DNA from 3 places in the Proteus sp. fly-1089 genome. Region 3 is predicted to be linked to each of the others. Evidence: riboswitches for the same ligand, from Rfam matches in the RefSeq annotation. Region 3 holds a riboswitch; each other region holds the start of a gene.
What was found. Region 3 has a riboswitch for thiamine pyrophosphate ahead of thiB (thiamine ABC transporter substrate binding subunit). Riboswitches for the same ligand answer to the same signal wherever they lie in the genome.

Region 1 (10,398 bases), on a different contig from region 3:
AAGTTGAACGTGCGTTAGCCATTGCTGTCGCACTCGTAATTCTAGTCGTATTTTTATTTTTACGTTCAGGCCGTGCTACGCTTATTCCTGCCGTTGCTGTACCCGTTTCATTAATTGGTACTTTTTCAGCCATGTATCTTTGTGGCTTTAGTTTAAATAATCTTTCATTGATGGCATTAACCGTTGCTACCGGTTTTGTGGTTGATGATGCCATTGTGGTACTCGAAAATATCTCTCGCCACATTGAGAATGGTTTAAAACCTAAAGAAGCCGCTTTAAAAGGGGTTGGAGAAGTCGGCTTTACCGTACTTTCGATGAGTATTTCTCTCGTGGCGGTATTCATCCCTCTGCTATTAATGGATGGACTTGTTGGACGATTATTTAAAGAATTTGCTATTACGTTAACCACAGCTATCGCTATTTCTTTATTTGTTTCGTTAACACTGACCCCCATGATGTGTGCGCATTTATTAAAAGGTGTCAAACCCAAAGCACAATCGCATTTGCGAGGATTTGGTAAGTTACTTTTCCGCGCTCAACAAGGTTACAGTGTCACATTACAAGGGGCGTTGCGCCATCGACGCTGGGTTATGGCGATTTTTCTTGCGACTTTAGGCCTAAATGCTTACCTGTATATCAGCGCACCTAAAACATTTTTTCCCGACCAGGACACTGGCCGATTAATGGGATTTGTCCGTGCTGACCAAAGTATTTCATTCCAATCAATGAAAGAAAAAATGACCCGTTTTATGCAAGAAATAAATGCAGATAAAGACGTAGATAGCGTAACGGGCTTTACGGGAGGGGGGCGTATTAACAGTGGGTTTATGTTTATTTCCCTCAATCCACTGTCAGAGCGTACTGATAGTGCCAACCAAGTGATCAATCGTTTACGTGCCAAACTCGCTGATGAACCTGGCGCTAACCTCTTTTTAATGCCTGTGCAAGATGTTAGAGCAGGTGGGCGTCAGGCCAATGCCAGTTATCAGTTTACCTTATTAGCGGATGATTTAAGTGAATTACGTAAATGGGAACCCATTGTACGTAAAGCATTAGGCGAACTGCCTCAACTTGTGGATGTTAACTCAGATAAAGAAGATAAAGGTGCTGAAATGGCACTAACTTACGATCGAGATACCATGTCACAATTAGGTATTAATGTCAGTGATGCGAATAATTTGCTGAATAATGCTTTTGGTCAACGTCAGATCTCCACGATCTATGCCCCACTCAATCAGTACAAAGTCGTCATGGAAGTGTCTGAACAGTATACACAAGACGTTTCTGCGTTAGATAAAATGTATGTGGTAAATAACCAAGGTGAGCGCATTCCGCTCTCTGCATTTGCAAATTGGTATCCTGCCAATGCGCCATTGAGCGTCAACCATCAAGGATTATCTGCCGCCTCAACGATTGCTTTTAATATTCCCGAAGGTTATACATTAGCTGATGCAATTAATTCTATTGAACGCACAATGACTGAGTTGGGTGTACCCAATACCGTAAGGGGCACCTTTGCAGGTACGGCACAGATCTTCCAAGAAACCATTAAGTCACAGCTTATTCTTATCTTAGCGGCTATTGTGACTGTGTATTTGGTATTAGGTGTACTGTATGAAAGCTATATTCATCCACTCACCATTTTATCCACCCTTCCTTCCGCCGGTGTCGGTGCGTTATTAGCGTTACAGCTTTTTGATACACCTTTTAGCTTGATTGCACTTATTGGCATTATGTTACTCATTGGTATTGTGAAGAAAAATGCCATTATTATGGTGGATTTTGCGATCACTGCCCAACGCGAGGGTAAATTGTCAGCCAAAGAAGCCATTATTCAGGCGAGCTTATTGCGCTTTCGCCCAATTATTATGACAACCCTTGCCGCATTATTTGGCGCATTGCCATTGATGTTAGGAAGCGGAGATGGTGCAGAATTAAGACAACCTTTAGGGATAACAATCGTAGGTGGGTTATTAATGAGCCAACTCTTAACCCTTTATACCACCCCAGTTATTTATCTATTTTTTGATGGATTGCGTGAACGTTGGCAACAACGCCGTTTCAGCAAGAAAGAGGCTAAAGCATGAAACTGAGAAGCAAGCTGTTCTTGGTGATTTTCGCTACCTGTATGGTTGTAGTTCTTGCCATGCATATTGGTATTCGAGGTAGCTTTCAACAAGGGTTTATTGGCTATATCAAGAAAAACAGTGAACAGCGTGCAACTCTTTTAGCTGAAGCCTTAACAGATCAATATGCTTTAACCGGTGACTGGCGTTTTCTCAATAGAGATGATCGTTCTCTTTATCAAATATTACGCAGTATTGACCAAATAAGCCAAAGCAGTGAAGGCCCTCCACCAAAAGGCTGGCGCACACAGTTTTGGATTGTTGATAAAAACATGAAGCGCTTATTTGGTCATGACAATCAATTTCCTGAAGAAACCTTCAAAAAACCAATTACTTCTCATGATGAAATTGTAGGTTGGGTGATTGTCAGTGCCGCTGATAAGATTAGTAGTGAAGCGGATATCAGTTTTGATAAACAACAACTGCGTACCAGTTGGATAATTGCAGGTTTAACCGTTCTTTTAGCTTTACTGATTACACTGATCCTTTCTCGCAATATGATACGCCCCGTTAAACGACTGGTCGAAGCCACACATAAATTAGCCGCTGGTGATTTTGCTGTTCGTGTAACACCCAGTAGTAAAGATGAAATCAGCCAGCTCGCTACAGACTTTAACCAACTCGCCAGCACACTAGAGAAAAATGAGCAAATTCGTCGTGATTATATGGCTGATATTTCACATGAGTTACGTACACCTCTCGCTATTTTAAAAGGGGAATTAGAAGCGTTACAAGATGGAGTAAGAAAGCCCACGTCCGAGACATTAAACTCCCTTTTATTCGAAGTGACAAACCTGACAAAACTGGTGAATGATCTCCACCAACTCTCATTATCCGATAGAGGCTCACTCACTTATCGTAAAGATTTTATTGATATTAATGAGGTGATTTTATTAGCTGTTGCTTCTTATCGCCACACATATCACACCAAAGATATTGCCTTATATACTGAATTAGATGATATCTCTCCATTAATTGTACAAGCCGATCCTGACCGGCTTATTCAGCTTTTTCATAATCTATTAGAAAATAGTGTGCGTTATACCTATGCTGGTGGACAATTACATATCAAGACAAAAAAAGAGAATAACTGTGTATTGATAACCTTAGAAGATAGCGCGCCTGGATTGGATAAATCACAGTATCAAGCCGTTTTCCAACGCTTTTATCGTGCAGAAAGCTCACGAAATCGTGCCAGTGGCGGTTCTGGATTAGGTCTTGCGATTTGCGAAAATATCGTTGAAGCTCATAATGGTAAAATAAGTGCTATGCCTTCATCTTTAGGAGGCATGAAAATTCTTATAGAATTACCTGCATATTCTGATGATCTTTAAGCCTATAACCACTGGGCCAATAATGACTGCTGCCGAATCACCCTATTCAATCCTTATAGTTGAAGATGAACCCAAGCTTGCTCAATTACTTATTGATTATCTTCAAGCTTCAGGATATCAAACTCACTGGCTAGCAGATGGTGCTGAAGTTAGCCATTGTGTAAAACAACAACATTACGATTTAATATTATTAGATCTGATGTTGCCCGTTAAAGATGGCATTACGATCTGTAAAGAGTTACGTCAGTTTTCTGATATTCCCATCATTATGGTCACAGCCAAAACAGAGGAAGTAGATAGATTGCTTGGACTTGAGATTGGCGCCGATGATTATATTTGCAAACCCTACAGCCCAAGAGAAGTCGTAGCCAGAGTCAAAACTTTATTACGCCGTTTTTATCGACCACAAGATATTGTTCAAAGCGATAAGTTAGTTATCATTGATGAGCAGGCTTATCAAATCCAATATAACAATAAAATTCTCGACTTAACCACAGCTGAATTCCGTCTACTCAAAGCATTAGCGACACAACCCGGAAAAATATTAACTCGTGATCAGCTAATGGATCATCTTTATGATGATTACCGCATTGTGACTGACAGAACCATTGATAGCCATATTAAAAACTTAAGACGTAAACTTGAGCAACTTAACGATCAGATTGAATTTATTCGCTCAATTTATGGCCAAGGGTATCGTTGGGAGACACAAGCTTATCGATTTCGATGATATTTTTTCAGGAATACATTGAACCTCGCTACACTTAAGCGCTAGAATCCTCCCCTTTATGATATACCCCTACCCAATGTGTGGGGGACTGACTTGAAATCAGAACCAGGAAATTAACCATGTTTACACCCGAATTGCTCTCTCCTGCTGGCTCATTAAAAAATATGCGCTATGCATTTGCTTATGGCGCAGACGCCGTTTATGCAGGTCAGCCACGTTATAGCTTACGTGTGCGTAATAATGAGTTTAACCACGAAAACCTTGCCAAAGGTATTCAAGAAGCCCATGAACTAGGTAAACGCTTCTATGTTGTGGTTAATATCGCACCCCATAATGCTAAATTAAAAACCTTTATCCGTGACTTAAAACCCGTCATTGATATGGGTCCTGATGCGCTGATTATGTCTGATCCGGGTTTGATCATGATGGTACGTGAAGCGTTCCCTGAAATGGATATTCACCTTTCAGTACAAGCCAATGCTGTTAACTGGGCAACCGTAAAATTCTGGCGTCAAATGGGATTAACGCGAGTGATCCTGTCTCGTGAGCTCTCTATTGATGAAATTGCTGAAATTCGTAAGCAAGTTCCTGATATGGAATTAGAAGTTTTCGTTCATGGTGCATTATGTATGGCTTACTCAGGCCGTTGCCTGCTATCTGGCTATATCAATAAACGTGATCCGAACCAAGGTACTTGTACTAACGCTTGCCGTTGGGAATATAAAGTCGAAGAAGGCAAAGAAGACGATGTGGGTAATATCGTTGAAAAATACACGCCAATTCCAGTTAAAAACGTTGAGCCTACTTTAGGTGTTGGCGCACCAACAGATAAAGTTTACTTAATTGAAGAAGCAAAACGCCCTGGTGAATATATGACTGCGTTCGAGGATGAACACGGTACTTATATCATGAACTCTAAAGACTTACGCGCGATTGAACACGTTGAGCAATTAACTCAAATGGGTGTACATTCGCTGAAAATTGAAGGTCGTACTAAATCCTTCTATTACTGCGCCCGTACAGCACAAATGTATCGTCGTGCAATTGATGATGCTGTTGCAGGCAAACCATTCGATCCAACGTTGCTAACGACATTAGAAGGCTTAGCACATCGCGGTTATACAGAAGGTTTCTTACGCCGTCATACCCATGATGCGTACCAAACTTATGAATATGGTTATTCTGTCTCTGATACCCAACAATTTGTCGGTGAATTCACCGGTAAACGCGTAAACGGTTTAGCTGAAGTTGATGTTAAAAATAAATTTGTTTTAGGTGATAGCCTAGAATTAATGACACCAACCGGCAATATTCAATTTACCTTAGAAGAATTGTTTAACAAAAAACAGCAACCAACTGATGTTGCACCAGGTAATGGTCACATGGTTTATTTATCTGTTCCTGAAGATGTTGATTTAGATTTCGCACTGCTGATCCGCAACCTACAAGGTACAACAACACGTCAGCCGCATAAGATTGATGCTGTAGAAGTGAAGTAAAGCGTCATAATCTGATTTAAAGTGATCAATTTCAAATACAGATCACATCAATAATGATTTGTTTACCGTATCATCAGTTCCGAAAAATAAAGAACTAGAATGAATACAGTAAGACTAGGAACCACCTCCTTGGCAAATCCAATCTCCCTTGGATTTGCCTTTTCTTTTTTCATCTCCGTTATCAACTCTCCTTTACGTAAACACATTCCCTTTTTCGTTATCATTTGTAAAAAAAATAGTAATTTTCTCGATATCCATTACCTTTAAAAGAGTGATTCAATTAAAGGGATTCATCAATGAGTAAAATTAGTTTGCTGATCATTAATGGAAAAAGCACTAACAACAGCGCATTGAGAAAAGCAGTTTACCAATTACGTAACGAAGGTTTTAACCTCCAAGTAAGAGTAACTTGGGAATCCAGTGATATACGCCGTTTTGTACAAGAAGCTATAGATATACAAGCAGAAACGGTGATTGCAGCAGGAGGAGATGGAACGATTAATAGCGTTGTTTCTGAATTAATTCATCTTTCACCCTCATCTTTACCAACACTGGGCATTATTCCATTAGGCACAGCAAATGATTTTGCCACCAGCGCACAAATCCCTCGTGATATGGAAAATGCACTTAATTTAGCAGTTAAAGGTCGAGCTGTTCCCATTGATGTTATCTCAGTGAACAAGACGCACTATTTTATCAATATGGCATCAGGCGGTTTTGGAACCAAAATCACAACCGAGACTCCTGAGGCATTAAAATCAGCATTAGGTGGAGCTGCCTATTTTATTAATGGTCTTTTAAGTATCGACTCTTTAAAAGCTGATTATTGCACTATTGAAGCTGAAAATTTCCATTGGGAAGGCGAGTCTCTTATTCTAGCTATCGGTAATGGCCGCCAAGCTGGTGGCGGACAGAAATTATGCTCTGAAGCCTTAATTAATGACAATAAACTCAATATCACCATTGTTGAAGCTCACGAACTTCTCCCCTCTATTTTAAACAGCATGTTTGATAGCAAGAAAAATGACAAGATAATTGAGCGAGAAAGTCGCTGGGTAAACATTAGTGCTTCTCATGAAATGGTGTTTAATTTAGATGGAGAACCCCTTTTAGGGAATAAATTTGAATTTATTGTGTTACCTGAAGCGATCCACTGCCGGTTACCGCCTCAATGTGACTTGTTATCTTAATGTAGATAAATGACAATCACTCTCATCTCATCATGAACTGGAGTATGTAATGACTGATATAGTAAGTTTGTTAGGTGCTGATGCAAAATCATTATTAGACCATCGTTGCCAAACCATCCCGAGCGAAAATCTCTACCTGCCAGGTTCTGACTTTGTTGATCGTGTAATGATTGATAATAATCGCCCTAATAGCGTGTTACGTTCAATGCAAACCCTGTTTAATCACGGGCGTTTAGCGGGAACGGGTTATCTGTCTATTCTACCTGTTGACCAAGGTGTTGAGCACTCAGCGGCGGCCTCTTTCGCAGCAAACCCTCTCTATTTTGATCCAAAAAATATTGTTGAGTTGGCGATTGAAGCAGGTTGTAACTGTGTTGCCTCTACTTATGGTGTTCTTGCTTCTGTTTCTCGTCGCTATGCACACAAAATTCCTTTTCTTGTGAAATTAAACCACAATGAAACCTTAAGCTACCCAGCGCAATATGACCAAACTCTGTATGCCAGTGTAGAACAAGCGTTTGAAATGGGTGCTGTTGCAGTGGGTGCGACCATTTACTTTGGTTCACAAGAAAGCCGTCGCCAAATTGAAGAAATTTCAATGGCCTTTGAACGTGCTCATGAATTGGGTATGGTCACTGTATTATGGGCTTATTTACGCAACCCAGCGTTCAAAAAAGATGGTGTAGATTACCATGCAAGTGCAGATTTAACGGGGCAGGCAAACCATTTAGCGGCGACTATTGGTGCTGATATCGTTAAACAAAAAATGGCTGAAAATAACGGTGGCTTTAAAGCGATTGGTTTTGGTCATACTGATGAGCGCGTTTACACGAAACTCACGACTGAAAACCCAATTGATTTAGTTCGCTACCAATTAGCAAACTGCTATATGGGGCGCGCAGGATTAATTAACTCTGGTGGGGCTTCTGGTAATAATGACCTTGAAGATGCGGTCCGCACCGCTGTTATTAATAAACGTGCTGGTGGTATGGGATTGATCTTAGGTCGTAAAGCGTTCAAAAAATCAATGAAAGATGGCGTTGCCCTGATTAATGCAGTACAAGATGTTTATTTGGATAAATCTGTCACTATTGCTTAATTGCTTAACTGATAGATTTGACGATAAAGCCCCTTTTATTGAGGGGCTTTTAGTATCACCACCAGCGATGAAAATGGTGCACTGGGCCAAAACCTTGCCCAACCTCTAAACTATCCGCATGTTCTAGCGCTTGTTGTAAATAGGCTTTTGCTTGCTCAACACAAGTTTGCCAATTAGAGACTTGAGGACGAATAGCGGCTAAAGCGGCTGAAAGCGTGCATCCTGTACCGTGGGTATTTTTCGTATTAACGCGTTTTGAGGTAAATCGCCACTCGCCATCTTGAGTAAATAACCAATCAGGGCTTTCATCTTCTGTTAAATGCCCTCCTTTCATTAACACGGCTTTGCATCCTTGCTTTAGCAATGCATAACCTTGTTGCTTCATCGTTATTTCATCTTGAGCGACTTCACAACCTAGCAGTGCAGCTGCTTCGGGTAAATTAGGAGTGATCAAATCTACCAACGGTAAAAGCTGACGGATCATTTTATTAACCGCATCAGGCTGTAATAGAGGATCGCCACTTTTTGCAATCATAACCGTATCAAGTACAACAAAAGGAATGGCATATTGTTGAAGCTTGTCGCAAACCACATCAATAATTGAGGCATTAGAGAGCATGCCAATTTTGGCACTATCAATTCGAACATCAGACAAGACAGCATCTAATTGAGCTGCAACAAAATCAGGGGATAAATCATAGACACTACGGACACCACAGGTATTTTGGGCAACCAGTGCCGTCATTACGGTTGTGCCATATACACCCAGTGCGGAAAATGTTTTCAGATCGGCCTGAATACCTGCACCACCACTAGGATCGGTGCCTGCGATAGACAATGCATTGAATCTCACTGATTAACTCCTCCTTTCACCAGTTACAGAAAAGTCGGGCTCTGTTAATCAGCAGAGTTACCTTGACTTCCCTACGCTGGCATTATCCAGATCAGGTTATACGGGTTCATCTCAGCCATAAGGCGCCCCGAGCCAAAGCCTGTAAATTCAGGCGATAAGGAGTATCGCATGCTCAAGATAAAGATGCTAGTTTGATAGCTCATCTCGAGCTATAGATTCTCTATTGTTGAGATTTGTGATTCAGTAAGATAAATCAGCTAAGGTTGTATATAATAAATACTAAGCCGATGGCTTCTATTGCATTACACATCAATTTAAGGAATATATTTCAGATATATTTAAATAATAAGAATAAAATAAATTATTTTGTTCATTTTAACGACAATCGATATATTATCTGCTAGATGAGGTATTTATAATGCATTTTTGGACAATCACACAATGCGGAGGGGCTAAATGAAAAATGAACCATCGCAACAGAATAATGGACAATCAATGCCTTATCTTATTCCTGATGCAGATTTTAATGTAAAGTTGAAAATTCACTCTAGAAATATTGATCATACAAAAGAATTCCTTGAAAAAGGTGTGGAAGACTTTGTATTACCAGAATATAGCATCCCTAATGGGTATCGTTTTGTTAAATCTTTAAAACGCAATCAATATCGTTTAATTTCAACTACCAATGCACCTGAAACAGTTTATCTTGTAGAACTTATTTTTCGCAAAGACATTATATTTAGCAAAACAACATGTACCCAAGTTAAAGTATGGCGAACTGTTTCTGAAGAACATGATATTGCGACAAGATATCTCCCTAGACACTTCTTTAGTTATTTACTTAAAACATACAACATTGTTGTTTCTGATGAAGAGCAAACCGGTGCAGGTAAGCGTTTTTGGGAAACAATGATTGATTGGGCTTTTACTGCTCACCTTAATGTTTATATTTCAGATGGAACAGAAGAAAACCGCCTTCTAACAGTAGTGAAAGATACTGATGATCTTTATGAAAACTGGGACGCTTTCTGCTGGGGTAAGGATCGTGATACTCATACTCACCGGCTCCTTGTTATTAGCCAAGAAAAATTATCTCAATAAATGCTTTCTTCACGTTGAGAGTGTGTAAGCAACAATTCTTTAATTTGCACTCTCTCAACATAGGATTATCTGTATAAAAAACAAACTACACTCCTGTTGTTAACGCTTAAAACTAAACGTTTTATAAACCAACCTCTGTTTTTTTCTTTTTTTATTTAACTCTTCTTATTCGTTACTCTATTATCCGCTGGAAATTAATCTCTTTTTATAACCTAATGTTATTGATATTAAATTTATCTCAATATTTTCATTAAGTCATAAAAATAGCTATTTTATGGGATTTTGCTGTTGAAAATAACCAACCTAAAATTATTTCTCTTTAACCTTATTTATCAGCTATTTATTAGCAATCTAATAAAAACTTAATTTTAAATTAAAAACAATACGTTACCATTAAAAGATAACAATATTGAATGCCTCAAACAAACACATTCATAAATACAACAAACTTGTTTATTTTCTTTAT
Region 2 (10,398 bases), on a different contig from region 3:
ATCGCACGTACTGCATTCATTACATAGCCAAGTTCGTCTTCAGGATCAGGAATTGGTAGCTTTTGAATATCGGTAAGGCTAGTTATTGGGGACTTAAAACGAGGTCCTTCACCAGTTTCAAAGTAAAGGCCTAGTCCCATTGCATCAGGAATAGTTAAAATATCAGAAAATAAAATAGCGGCATCTAAAGGGAAGCGTCTTAAAGGCTGTAATGTCACTTCGCATGCCAATTCTGTATTTTTGCACAATGAGATGAAATCCCCCGCCTGTGCCCGTGTTTCCTTATATTCAGGAAGATATCTGCCTGCCTGACGCATCATCCAAACTGGGGTGACATCAACAGGTTGGCGCAACAGCGCACGTAAATAGCGGTCGTTTTTCAACTCACTCATGACTAACTCCATTAACAGTAATAGGGCCGCAAAATAGCATGCATTGTAACATGCTGGAAAAATAACTGTTGGCTGACAACGCCTTTATTTAGTTCTTTTCTTTATCTTGTCTAATATTCGCTATCGTATCTTCTATCAAGCGTCGCGCAATAGTATCTGGAGGTGGGATCTGTGGTAGCTGATCGTAACGATACCAAGCCGCACTGGTTAATTCTGAAGGATCATGGCGCAACTCTCCTCCATCATAATCAGCCAAAAAACCCATCATTAAAGAATGAGGGAATGGCCAAGGTTGAGATGATACGTAACGAATATTACGAATACGAATATTGCTTTCTTCAAACACTTCGCGAGCGACGGCTTCTTCTAAGGTTTCACCAACCTCCACAAAACCAGCGAGCACAGTATAAAGAGGGGAATGTTTATGCCTAACATGATGTGCGAGTAAAATCTTATCTTCATGCCGAATACCTACAATAATACAAGGGGCAATTTGTGGGTAATAGCGTTCATGGCAGTTATCGCATAAACAAGCCCATTCGCTCTCACTATGGCGCATTTTAGAACCACAATAACCACAAAAACGATGAGAACGATAAAACTCTGCTAACTGAACACCGCGACCCACGAGTTTAAATAAATTCTCATCTTGTGAGGCGATAAGCCTCGGCGAACACATGTCGTTATCCATTTTTCCATGAATAAGCCAAACAGTTTCACCCTGCCACTCACCAACAATTTTGGCCTGTTGACCAACTAAATCCCAATCCTTTGCAAAACCAAAAGGGAGTTCACCTTTAGGTAACCACACTCGCCCACCAAGGCTGACTGTCCACCAGCCTTTCTCTGATCCCGCTAACGTATATAAATGCATAATGATAAATCTATCCAAAATAATGATATAGAATTAAGGATACTCTCTTTAGTAAGACCCACTCAATGTATTATGATTATTCTCTCTAATTTATTAACATTCAAAAAGGATTTTCATAAGTTTTACTTATAATAAAGGAATGCTAAAATGACAGATAAAACCAAAAATAAAATTGCGATTTTTGATTTAGATGAAACGCTTTTAGCAGATGATTCTAGTCGTTTATGGACACGTTATTTATGGGATAAAAAAATAGTCACCGATCCTCATTTCCTAAAACTAGATGAACAGATGATTGCTGATTATTACGCTGAAAATCTGGATATAAATCAATATCTTTATCAACATTTATCTTACTTTAAACATCATAATATAAACAAAATAAATCATTGGGTTAATGACTTTACTAAAACAAAAATTCAGCCATTACTTTACCCTGAAGGAATGTCAATAATTACACAATATCGACAGCAAAATATTCCTGTTATAATTATTTCAGCAACAATGTCTTTTCTCGTTCATGCTATCGCAAAACAACTCAATGCAGATATTTCAATGGGCATTGATATGCAAATTAAAGATAATTATTACACTGGATATATTGAAGGTATACCTACATTTCGAGAAGGAAAGGTTGATCATCTAAATCGGTGGAAAGAAGCTAATAATATTAATAATACTTATATTTATTTCTACACTGACTCTATTAATGACCTCCCATTGTGTTATCAAGCTGATAACGTCACAGTTATCAATCCAGATCAACAATTAGCTCAAATTTCACAAATGAAAAACTGGAAACAGCAACATTGGGATTTAAATAAATAACCCATGTCGGACTTGTAGTTTTCAAAATCTTTCATATACTGGACTTCTTCTTGTCGGAGTGCCTAGTGTTTATAAGGCTATTATAAACACAGGCTGAGACCGTTAATTCGGGATCCGCGGAACCTGATCGGGTTAATACCCGCGAAGGGAACAAGAGTGATTCGACCTTTTGATAGCTTCATCCCGTATGTTTTTTATACGCCTATCTGTCGATACTCCCTGCGACCTCCAGACAAGCATTTTTCTCAATATTCACCCAACAGGCTACAGCCTGCATGATATTTATTAGGAAATGCTATGTCCAAAAATCAAACTTTATCTATTAAAGATATTACGCCAACCGCCAATAAACAGCGTCCAAGAAAAGCACAGCGAGATGCTGCTCAGGAGTTTATTAGTACTATTCAAGGAGTTAGCTTTCCCAATTCAAAACGTATTTACCTTGAAGGCTCTCGTACCAATATTCAAGTACCAATGCGTGAGATCCAGCTTGATAAAACATTAATAGGTGGATCAAAAGAAAACCCTATTTTTGAAGATAATGAACCTGTTCCGGTATATGACACTTCTGGCCCTTATGGCGATCCAGCTTCTCAACTCGACGTTAATCTTGGATTAAAAAAAATTCGCCAATCATGGATTGATGAGCGTAATGATACTGAAGCACTTTCACTCTTAAGCTCTGATTTCACACAACAACGCCTTTCTGATGCCGGATTAGAGCATCTACGTTTTCCGTTAAAACCCAACCCTAAAAAAGCCCTAAAGAGTAAAAGTGTGACGCAATTGCATTATGCTCGAAAAGGTATTATCACACCTGAAATGGAGTTTATTGCTATTCGTGAAAATATGGGCCGTGAACGTATTCGAAGCAAAGTATTACGCCAACAACATGCAGGCTTTAGCTTTGGTGCTCATCTCCCTGACAATATTACTCCTGAATTTGTACGCCAAGAAGTTGCAGCTGGTCGAGCCATTATTCCCGCCAATATTAACCACCCAGAATCAGAGCCGATGATTATTGGTCGTAATTTCTTAGTGAAAGTGAATGCCAATATCGGAAATTCTTCTGTAACGTCTTCAATTGAAGAAGAAGTTGAAAAGCTAATTTGGTCTACACGTTGGGGGGCAGATACCGTAATGGATCTCTCAACAGGCCGTTACATTCATGAAACGCGTGAGTGGATCATTCGCAATAGCCCTGTTCCTATCGGCACAGTTCCAATCTATCAAGCACTTGAGAAAGTTAACGGTATTGCAGAAGATCTCACTTGGGAAATGTTCCGCGATACTTTACTTGAGCAAGCAGAGCAAGGTGTTGATTACTTTACTATTCATGCAGGTGTATTGTTACGTTATGTTCCGATGACCGCAAAACGCCTAACGGGTATTGTCTCTCGTGGTGGTTCGATAATGGCGAAATGGTGTTTATCACATCACAAAGAAAATTTCCTCTACGAACATTTCCGTGAAATCTGCGAAATTTGTACCGCTTATGATGTTTCCCTTTCATTGGGCGATGGGCTAAGACCTGGCTCTATCCAAGATGCAAACGATGAAGCACAATTTGCTGAGTTACATACTTTAGGTGAACTAACAAAAATCGCATGGGAATATGACGTGCAAGTCATGATTGAAGGCCCCGGTCACGTTCCAATGCAGATGATACGTCGCAATATGACAGAAGAGCTAGAGCATTGTCATGAAGCTCCCTTTTATACATTAGGCCCTCTCACAACAGATATTGCACCGGGTTACGATCATTTTACTTCAGGTATTGGTGCAGCAATGATTGGCTGGTTTGGTTGTGCTATGCTCTGTTATGTCACCCCGAAAGAACACCTAGGCTTACCAAATAAAGACGATGTAAAACAAGGCTTAATTACTTATAAAATTGCGGCTCATGCTGCCGATTTAGCCAAAGGGCATCCTGGTGCTCAAATCCGTGATAATGCTATGTCAAAAGCGCGTTTTGAATTTAGATGGGAAGATCAATTCAATTTAGCGCTTGATCCTGAAACAGCACGCCAATATCACGATGAAACCCTTCCTCAAGCATCAGGAAAAGTGGCTCACTTTTGCTCAATGTGTGGTCCTAAATTCTGTTCAATGAAGATAACGCAAGAAGTACGTGATTATGCGGCAGGTATGGAACAAATGTCTCAGGCCTTTAAAGAGCATGGGAATGAGCTATACCACAGCGCCGAAATCGCTCGTATTGAGGTGACTGAAAATGAACAAATCCTCTAATACACCTTTTGCATCCACAGAAAAAAAACTTGGGCTTTACCCCGTTGTTGATTCTATTGAATGGATAGAACGCCTATTAAAAACAGGTGTTACCACTCTTCAATTGCGTATAAAAGATAAACAGCCAAAAGACGTTGAAAAAGAGATCATCGAAGCAATAAAACTAGGTAAACAATATCACGCAAGACTGTTTATCAATGATTATTGGCAACTCGCCATTAATCATCAGGCTTATGGTGTTCATCTTGGTCAAGAAGATCTCGATGTTGCTGATCTTGATGCCATTAAACAAGCCGGATTACGACTGGGTATTTCTACTCACGACGAGGCGGAACTACAAAGAGCGAAGATGTTACACCCATCTTACATCGCATTAGGGCATATATTTCCAACCACAACGAAAGATATGCCATCTAAACCTCAAGGTTTGAAGGCGCTCAAACATCAAGTAGAACAGACACCTGATTTTCCCACTGTTGCTATTGGTGGGATCTCGCTAGAGAGAGTCTCTGATGTGGTTGCAACAGGCGTGGGGAGTGTTGCTTTAGTCAGTGCAATAACAAAAGCATCTGATTGGCAAAAAGTAACTCGTAAATTATTAGAATTAGTTGAAGGAAAATCGTCATGCTAAATGATAATGATTTTATGCGTTATAGCCGACAAGTGATGTTAGAAGATATTGGTATCGAGGGCCAAAACAAACTTCAACAAGCAAAGGTACTGATTGTCGGGCTTGGTGGGTTAGGTTCTCCAGCATCAATGTATCTCGCGGGGGCAGGTATTGGTGAGCTTATTTTAGTTGATGATGATGAATTACATATTTCTAATCTACAGCGCCAAATTCTTTATCGCACTCAAGATATCCCTGATGCGAAATCAGAGGTTGCAAAGCAGGCTTTGCTCGCCTTAAATCCGGATATAAAAGTGACTTCTTATAAACAACGTATTAATGATGATTCATTACTTAAATTAGTTAAAGAAGTTGATTTAGTTTTAGATTGCACAGATAACATGCCTACACGCCAAGCCATTAATCGTGCGTGTGTTGCACAACAAATTCCACTTATTAGTGGTAGTGCCGTAGGGTTTAGTGGCCAACTTATGGTGTTTGAACCTCCTTTTATTCATGGTTGTTATCACTGTCTTTATCCTGATGAAACTGAACCACAACGAAATTGTAAAACAGCCGGAATTCTAGGCCCTGTTGTGGGTGTTATTGGCACACTTCAGGCACTTGAAGCTATTAAGTTACTCTCTGATTTACCTAGCTCTCTAAGTGGAAAACTACGCCTTTTCGATGGTAGAAAACAAAATTGGAGCACTTTACGCTTAACATCATCAACAACATGTCCTGTTTGTCGAGGGTTAGCATGAACATTACCGTAAATGACGAACAATATTCTCTGGATATGCCTGTCACTATTAGCCAGCTCCTTATTCAGTTAGAACAGCCACCTATAGGTGTGGCACTCGCCATCAATGAAACCATTGTTCCTCGTGAAAATTGGGAAACACATTTTATTAACGATGGCGATACTATTCTTCTCTTTCAAGCAATTGCGGGGGGCTGATATGTTAAAAATTGCTGATACCACATTCACATCTAGACTTTTTACAGGCACAGGAAAATTTGCAACACCAACGCTAATGACAGAAGCCATTAAGGCTTCGGGCAGCCAACTTGTAACAATGGCAATGAAACGAGTCGATTTAAAAAAGGGACATGATGATTTAATCGCGCCACTCAAGTCATTAGGCGTAAAATTATTACCCAACACATCCGGGGCAAAAACAGCACAAGAAGCGATTTTTGCAGCGCGATTAGCTAAAGAGGCTTTTGGTACAAATTGGGTTAAATTAGAAATTCATCCTGATACTAAATATTTATTACCTGATCCTATTGAAACTCTTAAAGCTGCTGACATTCTTGTGAAAGAAGGTTTTGTTGTTTTACCCTACTGCAGTGCTGATCCTGTTTTATGTCGTCGTTTAGAAGACGTTGGTTGCGCTGCAGTAATGCCTTTGGGCTCTCCTATTGGCTCTAATCAAGGCTTACAAACTCGTGATTTTCTACGAATTATCGTCGAACAAGCCTCTATTCCTGTTGTTGTTGATGCAGGTATTGGCGCACCAAGTCATGCTCTTGAAGCTTTAGAGTTAGGTGCAGACGCGGTATTAGTTAATACGGCTATTGCAGTCTCTAAAAATCCAATTTTAATGGCCCAAGCATTTAAAACAGCGCTGGATGCTGGCGAGCTCGCTAGAAACTCAGGATTAGCAACTACCAATACACATGCACAAGCTTCTAGTCCATTAACCCAATATTTAGGGGCGTTCTAATGGACACTTTTTCTGATTATTGGCAACACCTGAATTGGGATGACATTACATTAAGACTCAATAGTAAAACCCATGCAGATGTTGAAGTCGCATTAAATCGTCACACTCTCACGCTTGATGATTTCATGGCACTCATTTCGCCAGCAGGTAGATACTATTTAGAACCAATGGCACAACGTGCTCAACAACTCACGCGACAACGTTTCGGCAATGTTGTGGGGTTGTATGTTCCACTTTACCTTTCTAATTTATGTGCTAATGATTGTACTTATTGTGGTTTTTCAATGAGTAATGCCATTAAACGTAAAACATTAAATGAAAGTGAGATCATTGCCGAATGTAATAGCATCCGCCAATTAGGGTTTGATAGCCTGCTATTAGTAACTGGTGAGCATCAAAGAAAAGTGGGTATGGATTATTTTCGCCAATATATCCCCCTTATTCGAGAAAATTTCAGTTCATTAATGATGGAAGTTCAACCTCTTGCAACAGAAGAATATGCCGAATTAAAAACACTCGGTATTGATGGTGTCATGGTTTATCAAGAAACCTATCATGAACCCACTTATCAGCTTCATCACCTAAAGGGCAAAAAACAAGACTTTCATTGGCGATTACAAACGCCAGATAGATTAGGACAAGCTGGAATTGATAAAATTGGTTTAGGTGCATTGATTGGTCTTTCAAGCCAGTGGCGTAGCGATTGTTATATGGTGGCAGAGCATCTCTTATTTTTACAAAAACGCTATTGGAAAAGTCGCTATTCAATCTCTTTTCCTCGTTTACGCCCTTGTGCTGGTGGACTAAGTCCCGCATCAGTAATGAGTGAAGCGGAATTAGTTCAATTGATCTGTGCTTTTCGTATTTTGGCACCTGATGTTGAGCTTTCACTTTCAACCCGCGAATCTCCATATTTTCGTGATAATACAGTACCATTAGCGATAAATAACATTAGTGCGGGTTCTAAAACTCAACCTGGTGGGTATTCTGATAGTCATGAAGAATTAGAACAATTCTCTCCTAATGATAATCGCCATGTTAATGATGTGATTAATGCATTAAAAGAACGAGGATTACAACCCGTATGGAAAGATTGGGATAATTACTTGGGCCGTTAATTAAAATTTAAACAATATAAAACCGCCTTTAGTTTATTTAATTAAAAATAATAAAGGCGGTTTTTATTACATAATTCAATAGAAGTGATTTTTAATAAATTCAAAATAACCCAACAAAAATAAAACATTAAAATTAATATATTATAATTCTTTTAATTTAATATTTATAAAAAACTTAATTCTTACGCTGCTAATTCTTCAAGTTCTTGAATACTTAAACCTGATATTTTCTCAATAAATAAAAGATCAAAATTTTCTTTTAATAAGTTTTGAGCTAATTCTATTTGTACTATTTTTTTACCAATTTCAATACCCTCTGTTTTACCTAACTCAATACCTTCCGTTTTACCTAACTCAATGCCTTTAGCCCAACCTATTTCAATACCTACATTCTTACCTATTTCAATACCTACATTCTTACCTATTTCAATACCTACATTTTTGCCCAGTTCGATCCCCTCATTTTTGCCTATTTCAAACCCTTCACTTACACCTAAATTAAATCCCTTATTTTCTAATCTCCACGCTATATTCATAATCACCTCTTTGTGGTTATCTACTTGTTCAACTATTTTATTTAAAATGAACTCAAAATCTGATGCGTCCATAATTGAGAATAAATATTCTACAACAGCAACTGTGTCTTCATCTCTGCAGTTTTTCTGATTTATTGCTTTTGATAGAAGTATTGCAATCTCATTAATATCATGACAACTATTAACGTGCTTCATTGCAATTTCCATTACTGCTGCTTTTTTATGAGTCAGCAAAATATCATCATCAATTGAAGTCAAATCAATTAAAGAAAAGCTATTAGAATAAAGTTGATTAGCAAGTGAAGTAAGTGGAAAACATGACATCCAATTAACAGGAAAAGGATAAGGTTTTTTCTTGCCATGATAAAACAGAATAGGAACAACGAGGGGTAAAAATTTATAACCTTGCTGTAAATGTTGATTCATAGTGTAAAATGCATAATTCATCATACGCCAACCTATCATTTTATCTGGCCTAGATTGATGTTCTACTAATAAATAAATAGAAATATCACCCTCTTTGGTTTTCACTAAATACAAAATATCAGACATACGAGAACGTAAGTTAATATCGATGAAAGAAGAATTTTGTAATTGCAACGTTGAAAAATCACAATGACTTTTTAAGTCCTCTGGTAAATGGACAAAGAAAAAGTCTTTCGCATTACTGACATTCATCATAAAACGTTTAAATGCAGAATCATAAGAAGATATGGATATAGATTTTTTCATAACTAGCTCCATGCTGAATTTGGATTGCCAGCTTACAGAAAAAAATGAATTTTTATCACTAGAAAATCATCATAATTATCTGAAAAATATAAGTTATTTATTGATCTTAACTGAGTGAGTAATGGGGAGAAATAAAAAAATACCTTCAATAAATATCAAAGGTATTTTTCTAATATTATAATTTTTATTTATCAACAACGATATTTTTATTCACCACTTCATATTCATCATTACCCACCATCCTCGCAAATTTCTCAATGGGATCTGTACTTAACGCATATAGCCGTTTTAGAGCGAAAGGTGGATCACCTAAACGAACTTTTCCTTGCTGAGTCGTCACCGCCAATGTCATACCCGACGCTTTGACTGCATTGATTGCTCTTTGATTATATCCACCAAAAGGGTATGCAAAAGCATATTGATGTGGGTTTAATAATCGCAAAACACGCTGTGAGTGCTGTAAATCTAATACGATAGTATGAGATTGGCGACTAAATATAATGGGTTTTTTATTATTATCTAAACGATGTAAAAAATGAGAATGTGACTGAATATCAAAAACATCTCGGCTTGATTTCAGTGCCTGCCAACTCATAAATTGTAATGAATTGGGTGCCCATTTAGGTATTTTAGATTTTATACGTGATGAAATAACAAATAATGTTGCTCTTTGGCCATTTTCTTTTAAAAGTGGATAGGCATAGCGATAAACAGATTGTAAACCATCATCAAATGTTAATGCGACGGCTCGTCCCGGCAAATTAATATTTTTATTTAAATAGCCTGCAACTTGGTTTAGTGAAAGCGTTTCATACCCGGCTTCTTTTAAATAATTCATCTGCTCTGTAAAGGCGGTTAATGATGTTGTTGTTGATGTATGACGAAAATTATGATTTTCCGTTGCTTTGAGAATATGATGATAAGTAAGCACCGGTATCCCTAAATCAGGTTTTACATCCCTTGATGAAATATAACCTAAGCGGTCACCTAAAGAGATCTCAAACCAATTGATTTTACTTCCATTAGCATCTTCTTTTATTGTGCGTGATAGCACAGGATAGCGTAAATTGGATAAGAGTATCGCTATTTGTGGGCTCGCAATATCTTTATCACTATAGATGGGGGTATTTTTTGTTGTGATCAGATATTCATAGATAGGATAATCGGTTTTCTTCGTACTATATGATAAGAAACGTATTTTCCTATCGACCGAAATAGAAGCAATATCTTCAATGTAACCATCTTCTAAATAACCAGCTTCCAAATAACCTTGGGCATTTCCAAATTGTATTTTATGGTAATTATTTATCGCATCTGAAACATAAAAT
Region 3 (10,398 bases):
CGGCCTCATAAAGACGTATGTGGTGCTCTTTGAGTTGTAGTTCTAGTTGAACGAGTTGTCGGTACTGTTTGCAGTAGACGCCAAAAACAGGTTGCCTTTCAAAGTCTTTTAAATCGAGAGGGCGAATTTCTATATCAGGGTTTTTATTCACAAGAGAACGTAAAACATTTTCATGCTGACGAGCAACAAAGCCAATAGCTTGTTGCAAAGGAACCGTGACTTTACGAGGTCCATTTTCTGTCGCTAACCAATAGGAGACGACAATACCTTTTGGGGTGTCGCTCCAGTGGCGGGTGAGAATAAAACCTTGTTCAGTATGGTCAACCATAGGCACCTAAAACACACAAAAAATTCGCTAAAGATGTGTTTATTATAGCCAAAGTAGTGGTTATTTATACAGTTAATTTAAGTCGTGTTTAATTAGAGGGAATACCTAAAATAAGTGATTGATCCACTTCACCATTTATTAACGATTGTGTATTACCATCATACACAATTGTTCCGTTATCAATCACAATTGCTCTTGAGGCAATCTTGATAGCATCTTCTAAGCTATGTGAAACCATCAGTAAGGTTAGTTTTTTTTCTTCACAAAGTTGTTCTAGCAAAGCCAACATTTCAATGCGTAAAGCGGGGTCGAGTGCAGAAAAAGGCTCGTCGAGCAATAAGATAGGTTGTTCACGCACAAGGCAACGAGCAATGGCAACACGTTGGCGTTGCCCCCCTGATAATTGTGAAGGTAAGCGATCAAGATATTCATTTAAAGAAACTTGCTTGGCTCTGTTTTCTAACAGTACTTTTTGTGTATCTGTGAGTTTTAAACCAGGATCTAATCCCAAGCCAATATTCTGCCTAACTGTTAAATGAGGAAACAAATTATTATCTTGAAATAACATAGAGATAGGACGTTTTGCGGGTGCGGTTTTAGTGTGATCACAACCATTAAGAAAAAGGGTTCCTTTTTCTGAAGGTAAAAATCCAGCAATTAAACTGAGTAAGGTACTTTTTCCCGCGCCACTTGGGCCTAATACGGCGATACGCTCACCGGTGTTTACCGCTAAATTAAACACAAGGTGTTGGTGTTCATAGGTATAAGCAAGGTGCTCTAATTTAATCATGAGATTTTCCTGCCAATCGTTCTATTAGGCTAAAAAGAGAGAAGCAAAGTAGCAATAAGATCATGGCTGTGACAGCACCATCTTGCGTGTGATAAGCCCCAATTTGCTGATAAAGATAGAAAGGAAGTGTTCTAAATGTTTCATTACCAAATAGAGCAACAATACCAAAATCACCAATAGAAATAACACAAGCAAAAGCAAGTGCTTGTGAAATTGGCTTTCTTAATGCTTGTAACTCTACCCAACGAAGTCTATTGATACCCTGAATATTAAGCGATTGGCATAAAAGGCCATAACGTGAAGCAATATCATTCATTGGATTTTCGAGCACTTTTAAAGCATAAGGAATGGCAATTAATGCGTTGGTTAAAATCACTAATATATATGGTGATTCAGGGAGTCCAGTTGTATTGTTTAATAACAAGAAAAAGCCTGTTGCCAATACAATGCCCGGCATTGCCAGAATAATCAATCCACTCATTTCCATAGCCTGCCCCGCTTTTTTAAAGTGACGTAGGCGAAGTTCTCGGCTACTCCATAGCAACATCATTGTTAATACAACGCAAACAATACCCGCACCAACCGCTATAATGAGAGATGTTGTAAAAGCCTGCCAAAGTATGGGTTGTTGTATCACTCGTATTAATTCGCTGTTAAGACCATCTGTTATCACCGCTAAAATAGGGGGCACTAAAAAAAGGATCGCGAGCGTAATAATTAGAGTATCAGTTATTTTGCTAAAGAGGGGATCATTGGGATCACGCCAATGCTGTTTTTGACTATCTCCGACAAAGAGTGTTCCTTTAAGTTTTTGACTAATTAGCACCAAACCTAAACAGCAAAAAAGCTGAATAAGGGCTAAAAGAGCCGCTCTATGCAAATCGTAGTCATAACTTAATGCTTGATAAATTGCTAGCTCAACGGTTGTTGCCGCTGGGCCTCCACCTAACGCTAGTACAGTGGCGAAGCTTGCAAAGCAGAGCATAAAAATCAGTGACGCTGTGGGAAGTATTTGTCGCCATAAATAGGGAAATTCTAGAAAGCGAAAACGTTGCCAGCCATTCATGCCTAATTGTGAGGCTAATTGGCGTTGTTCTGGCGAGATACTTTCGAGAGCTTGTAATAGCATTCGGGTTGCTAATGGCATATTGAAAAAAACATGTGCCAATAAAATGCCTTGTAAACCATAAGGGGTAAATTGGTAATTAATCCCCAGCCATTCACAAATTTGAGCAATCCAACCGACTCTTCCATAAACAGTTAAAATACCAAAAAGTGCCACTAAAACGGGTAACACAAGGCTCATGGCACATAAACGTAAGAAAAGTGTTCTACCTTTAAATTGGCGTCGATAAAGTGCTTTAGCGAGCCAAATGGCAGGTAATATTGAAAATAAGGCAGATAAAAAGGCTTGCCAGAAAGCAAAGCGCACGACATGCCATAAATAGTCATCAGCAAAAATAGAGGATAATTCACCACTTGGCGCATTAAACCATAATGCACCAAATGACAATAAAGCCACAATAAGCAGTAAACCCGAGGCACATAGCCCCGGGATAAGCCATCTTCCCATTAGCGACTAACCGCAGATTGCCAATTACGCGTCCATGTTTGACGCTCTTTAGCGACAACATCTGCATCAAATTGCAATGATTTTTCTGGTTTAGGCATCACAGAATAGACATCGGGTAACGGCATATCTATTACGGGGTACATCCAATTGGTGGTGGGAATAGTTTCTTGGAAAGCTGGGGTTAGCATAAATTGCATAAATTGCTGAGCTAATTCAGGTTGTTTACTCGATTTGAGTTTTGCAGCAACCTCGACTTGTAAATAGTGTCCGTCAGAGAAAATAGCTGCCGCATAGTTATCTTTTTTATCCGCTAAAATGTGATAACCCGGAGATGAAGTATAACTTAGCACAAAATCACCTTCACCCTTTAAGAATAAGCCATAAGACTCACTCCAACCTTTTGTTACAGTAAGGGTTTTCTCAGATAACTTCTTCCATTGAGAGGCGGTATTTTCAGGATAAAGTGATTGCATCCATAGCATTAAGCCTAAGCCTGGTGTGCTGGTACGAGGGTCTTGATACAGTATTTTCCACTTTTCTTGGCTATTTAGTAGCTCATCCATACTTTTGGGCGGGTTAGCAATACGGTTTTTATCATAAATAAACGCAAAGTAGCCGTAATCATAAGGCACAAAGGTATCGTCAGTCCATTTTTCAGGTAAGGCGAGTTTTGATGTATCGATATTACTTGGCGCAAAAAGCCCGGTTTCTTTAGCCGCGTGTATCAGATTGTTATCTAAACCTAAAATAATGTCAGCTTTACTTTTGCTACCTTCCATACGTAATCGATTAAGCAAAGAAACACCATCAGAAAGGGCAACAAGCTTTAATTCACAATCACACTGTTGCTCAAATGCTTTTTTAATGGCAGGTCCTGGGCCCCAATCTGCGGTAAATGAGTCATAGGTATAAACAGTTAGTGTCGGTTTTTGTGCTTGGGCTTGTGTTGAAAAAGCACTTATTACACCCAGTGCACCCAGTAGGAAAGTAAAACGAAGCGATTTAGTTAACACGTTTAGTTCCTCAGTAAAAAGTCAGGTAGGATCTGAGGAGTGAGGACCGCAAATCATGAAATATTGCATTATCCTGACTCAAATCCCTACGCCAGTATTAGCTGGATCAGGTTCCACGGGTTTTTCTCAGCCTAACAAGGCACCCCGTTGAGACTTTCCCATTGTAGATAAATACACACGTTGTGCAAAGTCTGTTGATAGAGGTTTACCGTTTGTGGGTAGTATGAAACAATGAGTTATCTTTCAAATTTGGTTATTGAGGTAGTCTAGTGATCGATGATGATGGCTACCGCCCGAATGTAGGGATTGTAATTTGTAATCGGCAAGGGCAAGTGCTTTGGGCTCGTCGCTATGGGCAACATTCATGGCAGTTTCCTCAAGGGGGAATTAATCCTGGAGAATCGCCAGAGCAGGCAATGTACCGAGAGTTGTTCGAAGAAGTTGGGTTAAGTCGCAAGGATGTTAAAATTCTTGCCTCCACACGTAACTGGTTACGTTACAAGTTACCGAAACGTTTGGTGCGTTGGGATACAAAACCTGTTTGTATTGGACAAAAACAGCGTTGGTTCCTTTTGCAGTTAACAAGTAATGATAAGGACATTAACGTTCAACAAAGCAAAACGCCAGAATTTGATGGCTGGCGTTGGGTGAGTTACTGGTATCCTGTTCGACAAGTCGTCTCTTTTAAGCGTGATGTTTATCGTCGTGTAATGAAAGAGTTCGCACCAGTAGTCATGCCATTGCAAGAACAAGTGTCTTTACCTCGTCCATCGTATGGATATCGGCGTAAAAGGTATTAGATAACACTATGCTGACACGTTTGCGAGAAATTGTAGAAAAAGTGGCTATGGCAGCAGGACTTCCAGAAGCGCTTGAACTCTTAGTCAAGGAAACGTGTCAGGCAATGCACACGGATGTGTGTTCTATTTATCTTGCTGATAAGCAACGTAGTTGTTTTTATCTAATGGCCACAAAAGGGCTTAAAAAACCCAGAGGACGAGCTGTTAGCCTCTCTTTTGATGAAGGCGTTGTTGGTGAAGTTGGACGCCTTTCTGAGCTTATCAATCTTGCGGATATTCGTGAGCACCCTAGTTTTAAATACCTTCCTCAAGTAAAAGAAGACGATCTGCGCGCTTTCCTTGGTGTGCCTATTGTTTATCGTCGTCAACTTCTTGGTGTTTTAGTTGTTCAACAAAAAGAGCGTCGCTTATTTAACGAGAGCGAGGAGTCTTTTATGGTGACGCTAGCAACACAATTAGGTGCAACGTTATCGCAAGTACAAACGAAAGGACTTTTTGGACAATATCGTCAAAGTCGCATTAAAGCATTATCCATTTCTACGGGCGTGGTTATGGCGTATGGCTGGCAAGAAGTCTCGCAACCTATCCTTGAGAATGTATTTAAAGCCAGTGCTCTGGATATAAAAGCAGAACTCAATCGACTTACCATGGCTTTAGAAGATGCTACAGCAGAATGTCGCCGTTTTAGTAAGCGTTTTATGGCGAATGCACAAAAAGAGAGTGCTGCCATTTTTGATCTCTACTCGCATTTACTTAATGATCCCCAACTTAAACACAAAATGACAGCGATTATCACTCAAGGATATGTCGCAGAATGGGCTGTAAAAGTGGTTGTTGAGAAAGTTTCGGCACAATTTTCTAGCTTGAAAGATGGCTACATGCGAGAAAGAGCCTCTGATCTAAAAGCATTAGGACGGCGTTTATTATTTCATTTAGATGATGAGGTAAGTTCAACCAATATTTGGCCTGAGCGCTTTATTTTGGTGGCAGATGAATTAAGCGCAAGTTTATTGGCTGAATTACCTGAACAACAACTTGCAGGTGTGATTGTGCGAGATGGTGCAACACACTCACATTCTGCGATCCTTGTTAGAGCAATGGGAATTCCTGCGATTATGGGTGCGGATATTCAACCTGAGCTTTTACATAATCGCATGCTTATTCTTGATGGTTATCGTGGCGAGATATTTATTGAACCAGAGCCTTTTATAGCCCAAGAATATAAACAGATTATTGATGAAGAGAGCGTATTAAGTCAGATTGCAGAAGAACAACTAGAGCAGCAAGCTGTTCTCAAAAATGGTGAATCGGTTAGCGTTCAATTGAATGCAGGATTAAATATTAAATACGAGCAACGTATTAGCATGGGAATAGACGGTGTTGGTTTATATCGGACAGAAATTCCTTTTATGCTACAAAGCGGTTTCCCATCAGAAGATGAACAAAAAAACCGCTACCGTGAAATACTCTCTTTTTTCCCCGATAAACCCGTTGTGTTACGTGCATTAGATGTGGGTGCCGATAAACAACTTCCTTATATGCCCATTAATGAGGAAAATCCTTGCTTGGGTTGGCGAGGAGTAAGAATATTACTCGATCAACCTGAAATTTTCCTTATTCAGCTTCGTGCTATGCTAAAAGCAAACCTCGAATTTAAAAATTTGAAAATATTGTTGCCGATGGTGACAAGTATTGATGAAATTGACGAAGCGAGAACATTGCTATTACGTGCATGTGATGAAGTGAGTCGAGAGTTAAAATGTGAATGTGCTCCACCACCGTTAGGTATTATGCTTGAAGTTCCCTCGTTGGTATTTATGTTGTCACAATTAGCTAATCGGGTTGATTTTATTTCTGTTGGAACAAACGATTTAACTCAATACTTGCTTGCAGTCGATCGTAATAATACCCATGTCGCATCACTCTATGATAATTTGCATCCTGCATTATTGCGTTCACTGAATTTGATTGCGACACAATGTCAATATTACCAGTTACCAATCAGTGTTTGTGGCGAAATGGCAGGAACACCTATCGGGGCATTGCTGTTAATAGGGCTTGGTTTTAGGCAGTTAAGCATGAGTGGACGTAGTTTACCTAGGGTAAAATACTTATTACGCCATCTTGATCCTGTGGTGCTACAGCCTTTTATGCAACAAGTGTTGCAAGCTGAAACAGCAACAGAAATCAAAAAATTGTCTTCTGAGTTTATGGAAAAACAAGGATTAGGTGGATTAATTCGCGGAGGTATTTGACATGCCTTTGTATAAGCCTTTTCTGTGTTGGCTATAAAGAGCAAACACAGAAATTATTAATTAAGTGAAGTAGGGAATAATGAGTATAAACTACCTTAAATTTCCAGAGATTGATCCCGTTATGTTTTCTATCGGGCCTGTGTCATTACACTGGTACGGTATGATGTATTTAGTTGGATTTGTCTTTGCCTTATGGCTTGCAAATCGACGAGCCGCAAAACCGAATAGTGGTTGGAATAAAAATGAAGTTGAAACATTACTTTATGTCGGTTTTGTTGGTGTGTTTATCGGTGGTCGCTTAGGTTATGTTTTATTCTATAATCTGCCAGTCTTTTTAAATGACCCTCTTTACCTCTTTAAAGTTTGGGATGGCGGTATGTCGTTCCATGGTGGTTTAATTGGGGTGATTTGTGCCATGATCTGGTTTGCAAAACGCACTAAACGTAGATTTTTCCAAGTGGCTGATTTTGTAGCACCTTTAATCCCATTTGGCTTAGGTTTAGGTCGCATTGGTAACTTTATTAATGGTGAATTATGGGGGCGCGTCACATTAGATACGCCTTGGGCCTTCTTATTTCCAAACTCACGCTCTGAAGATCTTCAGCTTGTTGCTCAAGATCCATCAACGCTGCTACCTATTATTCAAGAGTATGGGGTTTTACCTCGTCACCCTTCACAACTCTATGAAATGTTGTTAGAAGGGATAGTATTATTTATTATTCTTAATATTTTTGTGCGTAAAAATCGTCCAGTAGGCAGTGTTTCGGGTCTATTCCTGATAGGTTATGGTGCATTCCGTATTATTGTTGAATTCTTCCGTCAACCTGATGCGCAATTAGGGCTATTTAGCGGTGTGAGTATGGGACAATTACTCTCAATTCCAATGATTTTGTTGGGTATTATTTTTATGGTATGGGCTTATCGCCAAGATAAAAAAACACCACAAAACCCAACACCAACTCACAAATAGTGTGAGATAAATTTTTATTATTAGCTAATTAACAAGAGAGACAACATGAAGCAGTATCTGGCATTGTGTCAACGCATTATCGATGAAGGGCAATGGATTGATAATAAACGGACAGGAACCCGTTGTTTAACGGTGATTAATGCTGATCTGGAATATGATGTTGCGAATAACCAATTTCCGTTAATAACGACACGAAAAAGTTTTTATAAAGCCGCAATAGCAGAACTATTAGGGTATTTGCGTGGCTATGATAATGCAGCACAATTTCGTGAAATTGGTTGTAATACATGGAATGCCAATGCGAATGAAAATGATGCATGGTTAAATAATCCTCATCGAAAAGGTGAAGACGATATGGGCCGTGTTTATGGTGTCCAAGGACGCCAATGGCAACGCCCTGATGGTTCTCATTTTGATCAACTGCGTAAAGTAGTCGATAACCTTACTAAAGGTATCGATGATCGTGGTGAAATCATCACGTTTTACAATCCAGGTGAAACTGAACTAGGTTGCTTACGCCCTTGTATGCATACGCATACCTTTTCACTTGTTGGTGATACCCTTTATTTAACCTCTTATCAGCGCAGTTGTGATGTGCCACTAGGTTTAAATTTCAACCAAATTCAGTGTTTTGTCTTATTAGCGCTGGTGGCTCAAATTACAGGACATAAACCGGGTAAAGCATTTCATAAGATAATCAATGCACATATCTATGAAAATCAATTGCCTCTAATGCGTGATGTGCAGTTAAAAAGAGAACCTTTACCGTTACCAACGTTGCATATCAATCCAAAAATCAAAACATTGGAAGATATCGAAACATGGGTAACAACAGATGATTTTACTGTTGAAGGCTATCAATGTCATGAAGCAATAAAATATCCATTTACGGTATAATTTCTCCTTTACTTTTAAAGCCCCTGTTTAGTCATAAGCAGGGGTTTTTTATTGATTTTTTTATTTAAAATTTAAAGCGTTGTCAGTATTTATTAATCATAAATACGTTTATTTTGTATTTGCTCTGAAAATATTGTTATTGCGTAACTGTTCGAGAAAAATGCTTATCTTTGTTTACCTTTAAGGCTGTAGTCTGCATGCTCACCACAGGCTAAAAAGGAGAAACAAATGAACAATAATAGAAAATTAAGCCTAAATAGGGAGTTTCAGAAAAAAAGTGAGCAAGGTGTCAGTTTACTCGAAATACTTATCGTGATGCTGATAGTCTCTATTTTAAGTTATCTATCAATTTCTTCTTATCAACATTTTGTTAAGCAACGCCATTTAATACAGAGTGTACGAGAAACCATTGTTTTTCTTTCTTATCAGCAACAGCAGGCGTTGTTGTTTAATGTCAAAATTAAAATATCACTTCATTTATCGCCCAGTAATAAAATAGTCGCTATTCCTTTTTCTCTACGATACTTACCTGAAAAACAAACGATTTATCAATTAGCCCAAGGTATTCAACTTAAGCAATCAACAGTCTCAAATTTTACGTTTGGTAGAATTCGCCAAACATTAAAACCCATGAGTTTTGTGCTTCAAAATGAAGAGGATGAAGTGAAAATTATTATTTCATCTTTAGGTAGGATAAGAGCGTGTAGTCAGAAAATAAAGGTGTTTTCATCATGTTAAAACGATCTGTATTTTCTTTTTCATCAGGAATGGTATTGATGGAATGTCTTTTTGCTATTGCGATAAGTGGGATTTTATTTCTTTGTATCAGCAGAGCTTATCCCCAAATAATGAATACGCTACTCCATTCTTATCAACAATATCAATTAGATATTTTTTTAAGAGAGCGATTATTGGTACTTGAAACGCAATTAAGGCGTACAGGGTATTGTTATGGCGATTGTGTTAATGCGTTGAAGGTAGGTGGCTTGCAAGTGTCACCTTTAAAAATAGGGCAGTATCCTAACCAAGGAAAAAATTCCTGCGTTATTTTTGCTTATGACATAAACAGTAATGGTCGATGGGAGCCTCCTTTGTCAAAAGAGAGTGATTATTTTGGATATCGCCTTAAAAAGGGACAATTAGAGCAATTAAGAGGTGTAAAAGATTGTGCCTCTTCAGGATGGCAACAATTTTTCGAAAATAACGAGATTGAGGTAACGGAGTTTATTTTACAGCCTTATGCTAAAACGTATTCTGTGAAAGAAAACCCGTATTTTTATCTTTCTATTTCTTTAAAATTTCATTTAAAACAAAAGCCTGAAATAAAATCACATTATCAAAATATCATCCGTTTAAGGAATGTGACTGCATTATGAATATTTATTTCACTCACAGGAGCAATGAACAAGGCTTAGCGGGTATATTTGTAGTGATAGGTTTTATTGGCATTAGCTTATCTATGCTCGGAGATTTTTCTTACTATTACAGACAATCTGAACAAGTAGTGATGCAAGAGTTACAAGCAAGACAGGCCTTTTTATTTGCTGAATCTGCTCTGCAATGGGGGATAACACAGGATTGGGAACTTTCATCAATACAATTAAATCAATGGCAATGCCGTTCTTTTTATGCTGATCCCAAAATAAAGAGCTGCTTATTTTTAATCTCAGCAGATAAGGCCTTACTTCAAGGACAAGCAGAAAGCTTATTAGGTTATAAAATATATCATTATCAATGGATTAGTTTTAAAAAAGGGAAAGATAAAGCTATTG

Region 1: it holds a riboswitch for thiamine pyrophosphate, as region 3 does, so the genes downstream of both, thiD (bifunctional hydroxymethylpyrimidine kinase/phosphomethylpyrimidine kinase) here and thiB (thiamine ABC transporter substrate binding subunit) in region 3, are expected to answer to the same signal.
Region 2: it holds a riboswitch for thiamine pyrophosphate, as region 3 does, so the genes downstream of both, thiC (phosphomethylpyrimidine synthase ThiC) here and thiB (thiamine ABC transporter substrate binding subunit) in region 3, are expected to answer to the same signal.

The regions. Positions count from the first base shown of each region.
Region 1 is NZ_JBEETS010000001.1:1,123,568-1,133,965, forward strand. Features, by position in the region: gene mdtC (multidrug efflux RND transporter permease subunit MdtC) at 1-2,087, shown strand, start outside; gene baeS (envelope stress sensor histidine kinase BaeS) at 2,084-3,460, shown strand; gene baeR (envelope stress response regulator BaeR) at 3,483-4,190, shown strand; gene trhP (prephenate-dependent tRNA uridine(34) hydroxylase TrhP) at 4,310-5,689, shown strand; gene yegS (lipid kinase YegS) at 5,986-6,879, shown strand; gene fbaB (class I fructose-bisphosphate aldolase) at 6,929-7,978, shown strand; gene thiD (bifunctional hydroxymethylpyrimidine kinase/phosphomethylpyrimidine kinase) at 8,034-8,831, opposite strand; TPP riboswitch at 8,883-8,971, opposite strand; gene ABN080_RS05260 (hypothetical protein) at 9,288-9,932, shown strand.
Region 2 is NZ_JBEETS010000011.1:12,835-23,232, reverse strand. Features, by position in the region: gene hemE (uroporphyrinogen decarboxylase) at 1-392, opposite strand, end outside; gene nudC (NAD(+) diphosphatase) at 481-1,266, opposite strand; gene ABN080_RS17760 (HAD family hydrolase) at 1,414-2,094, shown strand; TPP riboswitch at 2,139-2,261, shown strand; gene thiC (phosphomethylpyrimidine synthase ThiC) at 2,392-4,344, shown strand; gene thiE (thiamine phosphate synthase) at 4,328-4,975, shown strand; gene ABN080_RS17745 (HesA/MoeB/ThiF family protein) at 4,969-5,718, shown strand; gene thiS (sulfur carrier protein ThiS) at 5,715-5,915, shown strand; gene ABN080_RS17735 (thiazole synthase) at 5,917-6,684, shown strand; gene thiH (2-iminoacetate synthase ThiH) at 6,684-7,802, shown strand; gene ABN080_RS17725 (Rpn family recombination-promoting nuclease/putative transposase) at 7,985-9,070, opposite strand; gene ABN080_RS17720 (polysaccharide deacetylase family protein) at 9,255-10,398, opposite strand, start outside.
Region 3 is NZ_JBEETS010000009.1:97,077-107,474, forward strand. Features, by position in the region: gene ABN080_RS16730 (DNA polymerase II) at 1-328, opposite strand, end outside; gene thiQ (thiamine ABC transporter ATP-binding protein ThiQ) at 417-1,118, opposite strand; gene thiP (thiamine/thiamine pyrophosphate ABC transporter permease ThiP) at 1,111-2,691, opposite strand; gene thiB (thiamine ABC transporter substrate binding subunit) at 2,691-3,704, opposite strand; TPP riboswitch at 3,770-3,861, opposite strand; gene rppH (RNA pyrophosphohydrolase) at 3,974-4,504, shown strand; gene ptsP (phosphoenolpyruvate--protein phosphotransferase) at 4,513-6,759, shown strand; gene lgt (prolipoprotein diacylglyceryl transferase) at 6,839-7,729, shown strand; gene ABN080_RS16765 (thymidylate synthase) at 7,775-8,626, shown strand; gene ABN080_RS16770 (prepilin-type N-terminal cleavage/methylation domain-containing protein) at 8,855-9,364, shown strand; gene ABN080_RS16775 (prepilin peptidase-dependent protein) at 9,358-10,002, shown strand; gene ABN080_RS16780 (DUF2509 family protein) at 9,999-10,398, shown strand, end outside.